2 regions of the Microbulbifer sp. ABF4_143 genome follow, and region 1 is predicted to be linked to the other one. Evidence: riboswitches for the same ligand, from Rfam matches in the RefSeq annotation. Region 1 holds a riboswitch; the other holds the start of a gene.
The links. A riboswitch is a leader RNA that binds a small molecule or an ion and turns the genes downstream of it on or off. The one in region 1 is predicted to bind thiamine pyrophosphate.
Positions count from the first base shown of each region.

Region 1 (7,879 bases):
ACCCGGCGACAGGGACTCCAGTACCCGCCAGCTGTTCCGCAAGAAACTGCGCGAAGGCCAGCTGGACGACAAGGAAATTGAAATCGAAGTGTCCGCCGCGCCGGTGGGGGTGGAAATCATGGCGCCCCCCGGCATGGAGGAAATGACCAGCCAGCTGCAGGGCATCTTCTCCAATATGGCCCAGGGCAAGACCAAAAAGCGCAAGCTCACGGTCAAGCAGGCGTTGAAACAGCTCGCCGACGAAGAGGCGGCCAAGCTGGTCAACGACGAGGAGGTCAAGGCGCGCGCGATACAATCCGCCGAGCAGAACGGCATAGTGTTTCTCGACGAGATCGACAAGATCGCCAAGCGCCAGGAGAGCGGCGGCGCGGACGTGTCCCGCGAGGGCGTGCAGCGCGACCTGCTGCCGCTGATCGAAGGCTGCACCGTCACCACCAAGTACGGCATGATCAAGACCGATCACATACTGTTTATCGCCTCCGGTGCCTTCCACCTGTCCAAGCCGTCGGATCTGATTCCGGAACTGCAGGGCCGCCTGCCGATCCGCGTCGAACTGAGCTCGTTGACCTCCGAGGACTTCCAGCGCATCCTGACCGAGCCCAAGGCGTCGCTGACCGAACAGCAGAAGGCGCTGATGGCCACCGAGGGCACGCAGCTGGAATTCACCGAGGACGGTATCCGCCGCATCGCCGAGGTGGCCTACGAAGTGAACGAACGCACCGAAAATATCGGCGCGCGCCGCCTGCACACGGTGCTCGAACGGCTGCTGGAGGAGGTCTCCTTCGACGCGGACCGCAACAAGTCGGTCACCATCGACGCCGCCTATGTGGACGACCACCTGGGCGAGTTGAGCCAGAACGAAGACCTGTCCCGTTTTATTCTCTAAGGAAGCTCTGATTAATTCGCATGAGCGCTGTAATTGGTTCAGGGGCGCTCAAGCAATGGAACGGACATTTCGGAAACGCACGAGTACGTCCCTGTATCCGACGGTTTCGAAATGTCCGTTCCATCAATTGAGCTTTTCATCCGGTTGAGGAGTCTAAAAGCTGTTTCATAACGTGGCGAGCGGGTGGCTGGTGGTGGCCGCCGGAGCGGAGGCACCGCAGTGTACAAGTAGTACATGAGGATGCCGAGCACCGCCGGACGCCGCTAGGCGCCCGCGCAGTAGTTATGAAACAGCTTCTATACAAAGCCGGGGAGCGAATTAATCAGAGGTTCCCTAAAGCTTCACTCTCCCGTTTTCGGGAGGGTGGTTGGGAGAGGGGGTATCAATGAAACCGAAAAAAATCCGACTCAACCGCGCGCAGAAAACCCTGCAGATAGCGTTCGAAGACGCCGAATACACGCTGCCGGCGGAATATCTGCGCGTCTTCTCCCCCAGCGCCGAAGTGCGCGGCCACGGCGCGAGCGAGCCGGTTCTGGTCAGCGGCAAGCTGCACGTCGGCATCGACAGTGTCGAAACCGCTGGCCGTTACGCCCTGAAAATAAATTTCGATGACGGCCACGACAGCGGCATCTACACCTGGGAATACCTGCGCGAACTGGGGCAGAATCAGGCGGCCAACTGGGAAAATTATTTGCAGCGCCTCGCGGCCGCGGGCAAGGGACGCGACCCGGACGAGAGTGCGGTGAAAATTATCGGCTGAAAAGCGCCGCGACCCCGCAACAGACTCCACACCCGATCCAATAAATTAATCGCACCGTAACGCCCCCGTCATATTTCCGGACTCTAATGCGCGCCAGACAATTGAGTACCGGAGACCCACCATGGCAAAACGACTTGCCCGCGCGCTCGGCGCCTGCTGTTTTATTCCACTGATGCCCGCAGCGCTGGCTGCCGAGCTGCCGGATTACCAGCGCAACAGCCCCTGGTTCACCGACGGAGAGACCCGCATCGAAGCCAGAGCGGAAACGCCGAGGGAACTGAAGCGTGCGAAAAACGTGATCCTGTTCGTCGGCGACGGCATGGGGGTTTCCACCCTGACCGCGGCGCGCATTCTCGAGGGCCAGCTGCGCGGCGAGAGCGGCGAGGAAAACGCGCTGTCGTTCGAGGAGTTTCCCCACAGTGCCCTGATCAAGACCTACAACACCAACCAGCAGACGCCGGACTCCGCCGGCACCATGACCGCGATGATGACCGGCGTGAAAACCAGAGCCGGCGTGATCAATATCGACGGCGACGCGCTGCGCGCCGACTGCGCCGGCAGCAGGGGCAGGGAACTGAACACCTTCCTCGAGCTGATGGAGAGCCGCGGCAAATCCACCGGTATCGTCTCCACCGCGCGCATCACCCACGCGACTCCGGCGGCCACCTATGCGCGCAGCCCGGAGCGCAACTGGGAATACGAAGCGGAAGGCGATTGTGCGGACATCGCCGCGCAGCTGGTGGAACTGGAAGTCGGCGACGGCATAGACGTGATACTCGGCGGCGGCCGCCGCAACTTCATCCCCGCCGATGACGGCGGCAAGCGCACCGACGGCCGCGACCTGACCGCCGAGTGGCTGGCCCGCTACGACGGCGAGCAGCGGGCGCAGTATCTGCAGAGCGGCTCTGAGCTGGCCGCGCTGGATACTTCCGCAACCGACAAGCTGCTGGGCCTCTTCACCAGCAGCCATATGAGTTACGATGCGGACCGCGTCGCCAAGGGCGCCGACGAGCCGAGCATCGCCGAGATGACCGCGGCGGCGATCGAGATGTTGCAGAAAAACGACGACGGCTATTTCCTGATGGTGGAGTCCGGCCGCATCGACCACGGCCACCACGCCGGCAACGCCTACAACGCGCTGCACGATACCATCGCCTTCGCCGCCGCGGTCGAGACCGCGCTGCAAAACGTGGATCTGGACGAGACCCTGATCCTGGTGACCGCGGACCACAGCCACGTGATGACCATCGCCGGCTATCCGACCCGCGGCAACCCGATTCTCGGCAAGATGGTCACCAACGACGGCAGCGGCGCGCCCAAGGCGGAGGTCGCCGCGGCCGCAGACGGCCTGCCCTATACGACGCTCTCCTACGCCAACGGCCTGGGTTTTGCCGACCTGGGCGGCGAGACGGACGCGGATGCGCGCTACGATCTCGCCGCGCACAGCGGGCGCGTGGATCTGAGCGGTGTGGACACCGAGGCGCCGGGCTTTCACCAGGAGGCACTGGTACCGCTCGGCTCCGAGAGTCACGCCGGTGAGGATATCAGCCTGCACGCCACAGGCGCCGGCAGCCAGCTGGTGCAGGGCACGCTGGAACAGAGTGCGGTTTTCCACCTGATGGTCGGGGCTACCGGCCTGTCGGTGACCGCGGAATAATTTGGGGGTAATTGACGATGAACAAATTCAATAAACTGGCCCTGGCCTTCTCCGTCGCCCTGCTGGCCGCCGGCTGCAGCGACGACAATTCCGGCTCCGACGAAGTCGCGGTGCTGCCGCAACCGCAGCCGAAAGCACTGGGTCTGTCCGAGGCGCAGCGCGACAGCAGCTGGTTCAAAGACGGCCAGCAGGCCGTCGAGGCGGCGCGCGAACGGAAAATCGACAACACCCCCGGCGCGGCGAAAAATATCATCCTGTTTGTCGGCGACGGCATGGGCATCTCCACGGTCACCGCCGCGCGCATTCTCGCCGGCCAGCAGCAGGGGCTCGACGGCGAGGAGTACCAGCTCAGCTTCGAGAAGATGCCCTTCGCCGGCCTGGTCAAGACCTACAACACCAACCAGCAGACCCCGGATTCCGCCGGCACCGCCACCGCGCTGATGGCCGGCGTCAAGACCAAGGCCGGCGTGATCAACGTGGACGAGACCGTCGCCCGCGGCGACTGCGCGGCCAGTCTCGAGCGGCCGCTGACCACGGCGCTGGAACTGGCGGAGGCCAGGGGCAAGAGCACCGGCATTATCAGCACCGCGCGTGTGACCCACGCGACCCCGGCGGCCACCTACGCCAAGGTGCCGGAGCGCGGCTGGGAGTACAAGGCGCCGGACGGCTGCGTGGATATCGCCGCGCAGCTGGTGGCGCTCGCCGCCGGCGACGGCGTGGACCTGGTGCTCGGCGGCGGCCGCCGCAACTTCCTGCCCAACACCGTCACCGACCTCGAGGGCAAAAACGGCAAGCGCGAAGACGGTCGCAACCTGGTGGAAGAGTGGCGGAGCCGCTATAGCGACGGCGTGACCAACGCCGCCTATATCGAGGACCAGTCCGGCTTCGACGCGCTGGATGTTGCCGCCACCGACAAGCTGCTCGGCCTGTTCAACGCGTCGCATATGCGCTACGAGGCGGACCGCGGCAACGACGTCGCCGGCGAGCCGTCGCTGTCCGAGATGACCGCCAAGGGTCTGCAGCTGCTGCAGAAGAACGACAAGGGCTACTTCCTGATGGTGGAGTCCGGCCGCATAGACCACGGCCACCACGCCGGCAACGCCTACAACGCACTGAACGACGCGGTGGAATTCGCCAGGGCGGTACAGGTCGCGATGGACAACACCAGCGCCGAGGACACGCTGATAATCGTCACCGCCGACCACAGCCACGTGATGACCATCGCCGGCTACCCGACCCGCGGCAACCCGATTCTCGGCAAGGTGGTGGCCAACGACGGCAGCGGCGAGCCGGAGACGGCCCCGAGTCTGGCCGCAGACGGCCTGCCCTACACCACTATCACCTACGGCAACGGCTTCGGCTATGCGGACTTCGCTGACGAGACGGACGCGGACGAGCGCTACAAGCACGATATAAAGGCGGGCCGCGTGGATCTGACCCACGTCGACACCACCGCGCCCGGCTACCACCAGGAGGCGCTGGTGCCGCTGGCGTCCGAGTCCCACGCCGGCGAGGACGTGGGTGTCTGGGCCCGCGGCCCCGGCGCGCATCTGGTCAGCGGTACCAACGAGCAGAGCTACCTGTTCCACGTGATGGCGCGCGCGGGCGGCCTGCTGGACTGAGCCGTTTCCCACCGCTGGAATTGGCCGGTATCCCCCCTGTAGGAGCGGCCCATGGCCGCGATCGGTGTCCGTTCGGAGTCCGATCGCGGCCACCGGCCGCTCCTACAAAAAATCCCCGAATAGCCCGCCCTTCGACTCTTCTGCTATTATCCCGCCCGCAAAACCTAAGGGGTGGCCCAGGCCTGAGATGCTCCGCGAGCGAACCCTTGAACCTGATCCGGTTAATACCGGCGTAGGAATAGGTAGTCCCTAAACAGCTCTCCTCCGTCGCACCCGGGTCTCTTTCACTTCGATTTCCTGCGAGAGAGAACCATGAATCATCCAGCGAAACTACATCCGATCGCCTGGTCAATCGGCCTCTGCCTGTCTGCGGCCGCGGCCGCGCAACAGAACGCCGGCCTGGAAGAGGTCGTAGTCACCAGCCAGCTGCGCGCGATAGAGCAGCTCGATCTCCCCGGCAGTGTCAGCGTGCTGGACCGGGAGGCCATCGGCGCCCGCGGCGCCGGCAACCTGGAACAGCTGCTGGGCATGGCTCCCAACGTCAACTTCGCCGCCGGCGCGTCCCGCGGCCGCTTCGTGCAGATCCGCGGTATCGGCGAGCGCAGCCAGTTTATCGACCCGGTCAATCCGTCGGTGGGCCTGCTGATCGACGGTATCGACTTCACCGGCCTGGGCCTGGCCGCCAGCACCCTGGATATCGAGCAGGTGGAAATACTGCGCGGCCCCCAGGGTACCCTCTACGGCGCCAACGCCCTGGCCGGCCTGATCAGCATGAGCAGCGCCGCGCCCAGCGCCGAACCCATGGCCAGGGTGTCCGCCGAGGCGGCGCAATACAATGGCCGCACCCTGTCCGCGGTCGGCAGCGGCGCCCTGACCGAAAAGCTCAGCTACCGCCTCGCCGCGCGCAAGCAGCAGTCCGACGGCTTTATTGAAAACCAATTTCTCAACCGCAGCGACACCAACAATATCGACGAGTCGGTCGCACGGGCCAAGCTGCGCTACAGCGCCGGCGAAGACCTGCAGCTGGACTTCACCGCCTTCTATCTCGACGCCGACAACGGCTACGATGCCTTCTCCCTCTACAATACCCGCGAGACACTGTCCGACCAGCCCGGCCACGACCGGCAGGAGACCCTGGCCGGCTCGGTGAAGGGGCAGTGGAGCGGCAGCGAGCTGTTCACTCTGGAGGCCACCCTGAGTGCCGCCCGCTCGGATACCGAGTACGGCTACGACGAGGACTGGACCTATGTCGGCTTCCACCCGTGGGAATACAGCTCCACCGACAACTACCTGCGCGACAGGGACAACCTGAGTGCCGACCTGCGTATCCTGTCGACCGACGCCTCCGCCCTGTTCAACGGCCGCGGCAGCTGGGTCGCCGGCGTCTACTTCCGCGATGAGAGCGAGCGCCTCGAGCGCAACCGGAGCTTTACCAGCGAGTTCGATACGCAGAATGCCGCCGTCTACGGCCAGCTGCGCACGCAACTGGGCGAGCGTTTCGCCCTGGTTACCGGCCTCAGGTTTGAGCAGCGCGATGCCGACTACGCCGACTCCCTCGCGGTGGATTCCAGCAAAAAAGAAGACCTCTGGGGCGGCAACGTCTCGCTGGAATACAGGCCCGGCGACAACACCCTGATCTACGCCAGCGTCTCCCGCGGCTACAAGGCCGGCGGCGTCAACGGCAGTATTATCGCGGCCTCGGCGACAAACCCGAATATCGGCAGCGACCAGTTCGAATTCGACACAGAGCAGCTGCTCAACTACGAACTGGGCCTCAAGGGCGCCTGGCTCGATAACCGTTTGCAGGCGCAGCTGGCGGCCTTCTACCAGGACCGCAGCGATGTGCAGGCCAAGCAGTCGGTGTTCGATCCGAACGATTTCTCCTTCGACGACTTCCTGACCAACGCCGCCGGCGGCGAGACGACGGGCATCGAAGTCGAACTGAATTACCTCGCCAGCGACTCCCTGCGCTTCTTCGCCGCCGCCGGCTGGCTGAATGCGGAGTTCGAGGATTTCGTAAGCAGCGCCCACGTCGACGCCCGCGACGACTACAACGGTATCGCCCTGGCGCCGGTGGACTTCGACGGCCGCGACCTGGCCCACGCGCCCAACTACCAGTTCTTCACCGGCGCGGAAATTTCACTGCTGCCGGAACTGATTCTGCGCCTGGAAGTGGAGGGCAAGGACGACTTCTATTTCTCCAACAGCCACGACGAGAAGTCACAGGCCTACGAACTGCTGAACGCCCGCCTGACCTACCTGGGTGAAAACTGGGAGGTTGCACTCTGGGGCAGAAACCTGACCGACGAGGACTACTACACGCGGGGTTTCTACTTCAGCAACCAGTTCGGCAACAACCCGGAAAATTTCTATGCGCCGGAAGCCTACTACCAGTTCGGCGAGCCGCGCGTGGCGGGTATCAGCGGCAGCTACACCTTCTAGAATCTCTGCGCGGCTACCAGTCCCTGTAGGAGCGGCCCATGGCCGCGATCGATATCCGGCCAAACGCGCAAGCCAGATCGCGGCCATGGGCCGCTCCTACAGAGAAACACCGGTTTAATCGGAAGAGCAGTGAATTCTGAGGAACAACACCCATGCAACTCTCGGTAGAAATCAGCATGTACCCGCTAAAAGACGAGTACATCCCCAGCATCCAGGACTTTATCGAGCGCCTGAACCGCCACCCGGATCTGCGCGTAATCACCAATACGATGAGCACCCAGGTGTTTGGCGACTACGACCTGCTGATGGACCTGCTGAAGCAGGAAATGCGTACATCCTACGAAAAACACGGCCGCGCCATCTTCGTGTGCAAATTTATCGACGGCGACCTGGCCCCGGAAGCAGGCGATGTTTAATCAGGATATCGCCGGCGCCGTAATTGCGTCTCTCGCCGCCATGTCGGGCTGGGAAATTATCGCGGTCATCCTCGCCCTGGCCTACCTGCTGCTGGC
Region 1 covers NZ_JBSWWT010000001.1:310,526-318,404, forward strand. Annotated here, with positions in the region: gene hslU (ATP-dependent protease ATPase subunit HslU) at 1-886, shown strand, start outside; RNA gene ACXAF3_RS01475 (sX9 sRNA) at 1,045-1,122, opposite strand; gene ACXAF3_RS01480 (gamma-butyrobetaine hydroxylase family protein) at 1,272-1,646, shown strand; gene ACXAF3_RS01485 (alkaline phosphatase) at 1,768-3,303, shown strand; gene ACXAF3_RS01490 (alkaline phosphatase) at 3,321-4,925, shown strand; TPP riboswitch at 5,083-5,181, shown strand; gene ACXAF3_RS01495 (TonB-dependent receptor) at 5,238-7,367, shown strand; gene ACXAF3_RS01500 (hypothetical protein) at 7,520-7,783, shown strand; gene pnuC (nicotinamide riboside transporter PnuC) at 7,776-7,879, shown strand, end outside.

Region 2 (7,879 bases), on a different contig from region 1:
AGCGCAGCGTCAGAATTTAAGCCTGATCGCGGCCAACGGCCGCTCCTGCAGGAGCTGTGCTGTAGCAGCTTCGAACCCCTATCGCGGCCATGGGCCGCTCCTGCAGGGGGGCGTGAGCAAATTGTAGGAGCGGCCTGTTGATAGTCTCCAACCCCCCCACCCCCAATCCTGTCCTTATTTAACCGCTTCGGGACCGATGAATACTGGGTCCCAAAACCTCCTGCAGCTAGACTGCAATCGTCGAAAAATCCATCACCGGGGCGTCACTTTGGCGGAGATTGCCGAAATTTCAGATTTGACGCTGGCGCTGCTGTTCGCAGTGTGTGCCGTCAGCGCTCTCATTTCGGCGGTTACCGGCAGTGCCGGGGGCGTGCTGATGTTTGCGGCATTGAATGCCGCAATCCCACTGCGGGTGCTGGTGCCGATTCATGGCGCTGTGCAGCTGATAAACAATCTCGCACGCATTTACTATGTGCGCGCATATGTCCGTTGGGATATGTGCTTACCATTTTTTATTGGTTGTGCACTGGGTACCGGGATCGTGACCCTGGGTATCGCCAGTCTCAGTGGGCAGCAGTTGCCGATGTTTGTGCTGGCCGCGCTGATTTTTTACACGGTATTCAAACCCAGGCGACTGCCTGAAATTCGCCTGGCGCCGAGGAATTACTTTTGGGTGGGGATAGTGACTGGAACCCTGGGAATCCTGGCGGGTGCTGTTGATCCGCTTCTGGCGGCCTTCTTTGTGCGTAAGGATTTGAGCCCCCAGCAAGTGGTGGCGAACAAATCCGTAATGCAAGCCTGGTGTCACGCACTGAAAATACCCGCTTTTCTGTATCTCGGTTTTGCCTTCGCGGAGTATTTGGGACTGATACTGGCACTGACACTGGCTGCGGTGGTCGGCACCAGGATCGGAGTGGGGCTGCTGAATAGAATCAAGAATGAGTGGTTTTTTAAATTGATGCGGGTGGCGCTGCTGGTTGCCGGTTTGCGGATCGTCTATCAGCTATTCTCCGTACAGCAAGGTGTGTGATATGGCTGATTATCAAATCCGTAATCCCTACAACGGCGAACTGCTAGAGGAGTTCGACTTTGCCAGCCGCGATGCGGTGCGAAGCACACTGGCGCTGCTGGCGGAGGGTAGGGATGTGCAGCAGAACACCCCGGCGTTTGAACGCGCCAATATTCTGCTGCGCCTGGCGCAGCTATTGTTGGAACATAAAAATGAGCTGGCCGCGCTGATTACCGAAGAGACCGGCAAAACCATCAGTGACAGCCGCGTGGAGATAGAGCGGGCGCACAACACCGCCATGGCCTGTGCGACGGAGGCGAGGGCGATTAGCGGTGAGGCACTGGATTCCGATGCCTTTCCGCCTCGGCGGGACAAGATCGGCGTGGTTTTGTGGAAGCCGCTCGGGACTGTACTCTGTATCACCCCGTTCAACTTCCCGGTAAATATCGCGGTGCACAAGATCGGGCCCGCATTTGCCGCCGGCAACAGCATATTGTTCAAGCCGGGACCGCAGAACAAGCGCTCCGCGCAGCGGCTGGTCGAACTTTGTTACACCGCCGGTATGCATAGCTCTGTGCTACAAATGCTGATCCCGGATATCGACGCGACCAGCTATGCGGTGGCGCACCCGCAGGTGCACGCGATCAACTTTACCGGTGGCACCGCCGCCGCCAACGCCATTGCAGCGCGGGCCGGATACAAGAAGTTGCTGTTCGAATTGGGTGGTAATGATCCGCTGATCCTGATGCCCGACGGGGATCTGGACGCGGCCGTTCACGCGGCGATCAATCAGCGCTTCGCCACCGCGGGCCAGCGCTGTACCGCGGCAAAGCGGCTGTTTGTTCACCGCGAGGTCCACGAGGAGTTTTCCGCAAAGCTGGTGGCGGCGACGGCTAAACTCAAGGTCGGCAACCCGCTCGAGGAGGATACCTTTGTCGGCCCGTTGATTCATTCCGCGGCGGCGGATGAAGTGGAGCGTCGGATACAGGCTGCGATAGCCGCCGGCGCCAGTGTGCTGTTCGGCAATCGGCGGGAGGGCAATATCCTGTGGCCGACGATTCTCGACAATGTCGCCGATGATGCCGAGCTGGTTGCGGAGGAAACCTTCGGCCCGGTAATTCCACTGCGTTCTTTCGAGACGCTCGATGAGTTGGTGACGCTGATCAACGAGTCGCCATTCGGCCTGCAGGCCGGTGTATTCACTCAGAATTTGTCGCTGGCCAAGCAGCTGTTCAATCGTCTGGAAGTGGGTTTGCTGGCGGTGAATGACGGACCCGGATTCCGCGCCGAGCACTTCCCGTTTGGCGGGGTAAAGGAGAGTGGCGTGGGGCGGGAAGGAGTGCGCTATGCGATCCGGGAGATGAGTTATCAGAAGACACTGGTTCTTTAGGGCCAGTCCCCGAAACCGATTATCCGCTTCCGGCGGGCGATCTCCTGTCGTTTTTTGCAACTACAGCAGCGTTTTGGGGCAAAAACCTGGCAGCGACTGGCTGTTCACGGCGCAGAGCATCCACTATACTCCGGCACTACTTGTCGGAGCGCCTGTGGGCTGAGATCGCTGTTGCGAGATCCGTTGAACCTGATCGGGGTAACCCCCGCGTAGGGAACAAGATCTGAAGTCGCTATAGATGTGCTGTATAGAAGTCGCCGTCTGTAGAAGCTGTGCGACTTGTCTCTGTCTGCCCCGGGTGTTGCGGCGCCATGTTTCCGCCAGCCACAGGGATAAGTATGTCAGAGACCACCGATCAGCCCAGCCGCACCGCCAAATCCTCCCGCGCTGCCAGCCGCGATTCCGCCAAGGCGTTCCTGGAAAACCTAACGGCGCAGACCTTCCCCAATTCCCGGAAAATCTATCTGCAGGGCGAGAGAGCGGATGTCCGCGTCGGTGTGCGCGAGATCTGCCTCGGCGACAGTGTCGTCGGCGGCGACGAGAAGAACCCGGTGTTCGAGCCCAACCAGCCGCTGCGGGTTTACGATACCTCCGGCCCCTATTCGGACCCCGACTGCAAGATCAATGTGCGCGAAGGTCTGCCCAAGCGTCGCCAGGCCTGGATCGAGGCGCGCGGAGATACCGAACAGCTGACCAGCCGCCAGGCCGCCTACAGCCAGAAGCGCATGGCGGACCAGGGGCTGGACCATATCCGCTTTGAAAAGCTGCCCTCTCCGCGCCGCGCGCTGGCGGGCGGGAATGTGTCGCAGATGCACTATGCGCGCCGCGGCATCATCACGCCGGAGATGGAGTTTGTCGCGGTGCGCGAGAATATGGGACGGGCACAGCTTGCCGATGCGCTGAGGGAATCCGATTATCAGAAGGCCCGGGACGGTATTTATATTCCCGAGCAGATCACCCCGGAGTTCGTGCGCCGCGAGGTGGCCGAGGGGCGCGCCATTATCCCGGCCAACATCAACCATCCGGAACTGGAGCCGATGATTATCGGGCGCAATTTCCTGTGCAAGGTCAATGCGAATATCGGCAACTCCGCGGTAACCTCCTCTATCGAAGAGGAGGTTGAGAAACTGGTCTGGTCTACCAAGTGGGGCGCGGACACGGTGATGGACCTTTCCACCGGCGCCAACATTCACGAGACCCGCGAGTGGATTCTGCGCAACTCCCCGGTGCCCATCGGCACCGTGCCCATCTATCAGGCGCTGGAGAAGGTGGACGGCATCGCCGAGGATCTCACCTGGGAGGTTTTCCGGGACACCCTGATCGAACAGGCGGAGCAGGGCGTGGACTATTTCACCATCCACGCCGGTGTGCTGCTGCGCTATGTGCCTATGACCGCAAAGCGGGTGACCGGCATCGTCTCCCGCGGCGGGTCCATCATGGCCAAGTGGTGTCTGGCTCACCACAAGGAGAATTTCCTCTACACCCATTTCGAGGAAATCTGCGAGATCATGAAAGCCTACGATGTCAGCTTCAGCCTCGGTGACGGCCTGCGCCCCGGCTCCATTGCCGATGCCAATGACGAAGCCCAGTTCAGCGAACTGCGCACCCTCGGGGAGCTGACCGAAATCGCCTGGCGGCACGACGTGCAGACCATGATCGAGGGCCCGGGGCATGTGGCCATCCACAAGATCAAGGAGAACATGGACGAGCAGCTGAAGCACTGCCACGGTGCGCCCTTCTATACGCTCGGCCCCTTGACCACCGATATCGCGCCCGGCTACGACCATATCACCTCCGGAATCGGTGCCGCGCTGATCGGTACCTATGGCTGTGCCATGCTGTGTTACGTGACGCCCAAGGAGCACCTGGGCCTGCCCAACAAAGAGGATGTGAAAGAGGGCCTGATGGCCTACAAGATCGCGGCCCACGCGGCGGACCTGGCCAAGGGACACCCGCGCGCGCAACAGAGGGATGACGCCCTGTCCAAGGCGCGCTTCGAGTTCCGTTGGGAGGATCAGTTCAATCTGGGCCTGGACCCAGAGCGCGCGCGCGCTTACCACGATGAGACGCTGCCGAAGGAATCCGGCAAGGTCGCGCATTTTTGTTCCATGTGCGGCCCCAAGTTCTGCTCGATGAAAATCACCCAGGATGTGCGCGATTACGCTGCGAAGCAGCAGGCGGAGGAGGGCATGGCGGAAATGGCGGTCAAGTTCAAGGATATGGGCGGCGAGCTGTACCACAAGGGCTGAGGCATCCCGTCGAATACGGAATGCCACAGCCCGACTTTTGTGTTGCCGCCAAAACGAATGTCGGAAAATTGTCGTGATAAAGAGCACTTCTCCCCGAATCGCGATCGCCGGCGCCGGCCTGATGGGGCGCCTGCTGGCCTGGCGCCTGTCGCTGCAGGGTCTGGACGTCACCCTGTTCGAGGCGCGCGACCTGTCGACGCCGGTCGGTGCCTGCTGGACCGCCGCCGGCATGATCTCGCCGCTGTCGGAACTGGTACACAGCCAGCGCGAAATCTATGAACTGGGTAGCCGGAGCCTGGCCCTTTGGTCCGACTGGGCGGAAAAACTCGAGGCGCTGAGCGGGCGCTCGGTGGAATTTCGCCATGCCGGTAGTTTGCTCGTGGCCCACGGCCAGGACAGAAGTGAGCTGCAGCAGTTTAAGCGCGAGCTGACCGGCAAACTGAACGGCGATATTTCCGAGCATGTGCAGGCGCTCGACGCCGGTGCGCTGCGGCGGCTGGAACCGGCGCTGGAAAATTTCGAGCAGGGACTGTTTTTGCGCGGCGAGGGCGATATCGACAACCGCCGTCTGCTGCCGGCGCTGCTCGGCGTGTTGCGCCGCCAGGGCGTGTGCCTGAAAGAGCGGACGCCGGTGGCGTGCGAAAGCTACCGGGTGGATCACCAGGAGGGCAGGTCGCGCTTCGATTGCGTGATCGACTGCCGCGGCCTGGGCGCCAGGGCGCAGGTTGACGGGCTGCGCGGTGTGCGCGGCGAAGTACTGGTGGTGGAGACCGGAGAGGTGACTCTGCAGCGCCCGGTGCGCCTGCTGCATCCGCGCTACCAGCTCTATGCGGTGCCGCGCGGCGGCGGCCGCACGGTGATCGGCGCTACCGAAATCGAGAGCGAGGATATGTCGCCGATATCGGTGCGCTCGACCATGGAGTTGTCATCGGCCCTCTATTCGCTGCACCCGGCCTTTGCCGAGGCCCGCATCGTGGAAACCCGGGTCAACTGCCGCCCGGCAACCATGGACAATATGCCCTACCTGCACTGGCAGCCGGGCCTGATCCGGGTCAACGGCCTCTACCGCCACGGCTACCTGTTGGCTCCGGCACTGGTGGAAAAAGTGGAACAAATGGTCAGACAAGAGATTTTACAGGTGGTTTGATGCAGATCTTTGTCAACGGTGAGCGGCACGAGCTGGACGCCCCGATGAGCCTCGCCGGCCTGCTGCAACAACTGGGTTACAGCGGCGAGACGTTTGCGGTGGCGCTGAACGGGGATTTCGTCGCGCGCGCAGATTACATGGATACCCCTGTTCGCGATGGCGATACCCTGGATGTGGTGGCGCCGGTTGTCGGCGGATGAAAAACGGCGGCAGAGCATGAGCGATCCATTGCGCCTCTACGGCAAGTCCTTTAACAGCCGGCTGCTGGTCGGCACCGCCCTCTATCCGTCGCCGGCGGTGATGCGCGAGTCGGTACAGGCGTCCGGTGCGGAAATCATCACCCTCTCCCTGCGCCGGCAGAATCCGCAACAGCAGCAGGGCAGGATGCTGTGGAACTATATCCGCGAATCCGGTTGCCAGTTGCTGCCCAATACCGCCGGTTGCAAGACGGCACGGGAAGTGATTGCATTGGCGGAGATGTCGCGGGAAATTTTCCAGACAGACTGGCTGAAGCTGGAAGTGATCGGCGACGACTACAATTTGCAGCCGGACCCCTACGGGCTGATCGAAGCGGCGCGCGAACTGGTCAAACGCGGCTTCAAGGTGCTGCCCTATTGCACCGACGATCTGGTGGTGTGCCGCAGGCTTCTCGATGTGGGTTGCGAAGTCCTGATGCCGTGGGGCGCACCCATAGGCACAGGCCAGGGGCTGCTGAACAAATACAACCTGCAGACGCTGCGCGAGCGGCTGCCGGGCGTGCCGCTGATTATCGATGCCGGTATCGGTGCCCCGTCCCAGGCCGCGCAGGCGATGGAGATGGGGTTCGATGCGGTGCTGCTGAATACCGCCATCGCCAAGGCGCAGAACCCGGTGTTGATGGCGCGGGCCTTTCAGCTGGCGGTCGAGTCCGGGCGCAGCGCCCACCTGGCCGGCCTGATGCTGAAGCGCCAGACCGCCAGCCCCAGCACGCCCACGTTGGATATGCCCTTCTGGCAGCAGGCCGAAAAAGCGCCGCAGGAATGATGTCTATGCGCGACGACGCTCCCACACACAGGCCCATCGTCTGGTCCATCGCCGGCAGTGACTCCGGCGGCGGCGCCGGCATACAGGCGGACCTGCTGACCTTTGCCGACTTCGGCTGTCACGGCTGCACCGCGATTAGCGCCAACACAGCGCAGAACACCACCGAAGTGGCGGCCATCAACGCCGTGCCGGTGGAAGTACTCAGATCGCAGCTGCAGGCGCTGCAGCGGGATCTCTTTCCGGCGGCGATCAAGATTGGCCTGCTGGCCAACGGCGAACAGGTCGAGGCGGTGGCGGAATTCCTGCGTGCGCTGCTGAAGGTCAGGCGGGTTCCGATCGTCTACGACCCGGTGGCCGTGGCCACCAGCGGCGCCGCGCTGACCGAAGACTCTATCGGCGGAGCGGTTGCGGAAAAACTGTTTCCGCTGTGCGATGTGATTACCCCCAACCTGCATGAACTGGAGTGGCTCGCGCGCGCCCCGGTCGGCGGTGCCGGGCAGATTGCCGCCGTGGCGAGGCGCCTGCGCGCAAGCGGCTGCGGCGCGGTACTGGTCACCGGCGGCCACGCAGCTCTGGTCGAGGGTGAAGTGGCGGATTTCCTCTGCTGCGATAGCGGCGACGACTGGTTTGTGGGCAAAAAGATACCCGGTCGCAATAATCACGGCACCGGCTGCACCCTGTCGTCCGCCATCGCCGCCTGCCTGGCGTTAGGGTATCCTCTGCGCGACGCCTGTGTCGTGGCCATAGCCTATGTGCGGCGGGGACTGCGTTTCGGGGGCTCGGAATCGATCGGCGCCGGCGCGGGTCCGGTGGGCCACTGCGGCTGGCCCAGCGAGCTTCAGGACTTTCCCGAAATACTGCTGCCCACGGAGGCGCGCGCCGGGGCCTACGAATACGCGCCGGACTCGGAGTCGGGCCCCTTCGCGAGCGGATTCGCCGCGCCGGATTCCAGTGCACTGGGGCTCTACCCGGTGGTGGATTCCGTGGAGTGGCTGCACAGGCTTGCGGATCTGGGCGTGCGCACCCTGCAGCTGCGCATCAAGCAGCCGGACGGCGACCTG
Region 2 covers NZ_JBSWWT010000007.1:180,438-188,316, reverse strand. Annotated here, with positions in the region: gene ACXAF3_RS07885 (sulfite exporter TauE/SafE family protein) at 269-1,030, shown strand; gene safD (sulfoacetaldehyde dehydrogenase SafD) at 1,032-2,399, shown strand; TPP riboswitch at 2,534-2,632, shown strand; gene thiC (phosphomethylpyrimidine synthase ThiC) at 2,738-4,648, shown strand; gene thiO (glycine oxidase ThiO) at 4,722-5,795, shown strand; gene thiS (sulfur carrier protein ThiS) at 5,795-5,995, shown strand; gene ACXAF3_RS07860 (thiazole synthase) at 6,012-6,818, shown strand; gene thiE (thiamine phosphate synthase) at 6,824-7,879, shown strand, end outside.
Region 2: another riboswitch for thiamine pyrophosphate. It lies ahead of thiC (phosphomethylpyrimidine synthase ThiC); the one in region 1 lies ahead of ACXAF3_RS01495 (TonB-dependent receptor).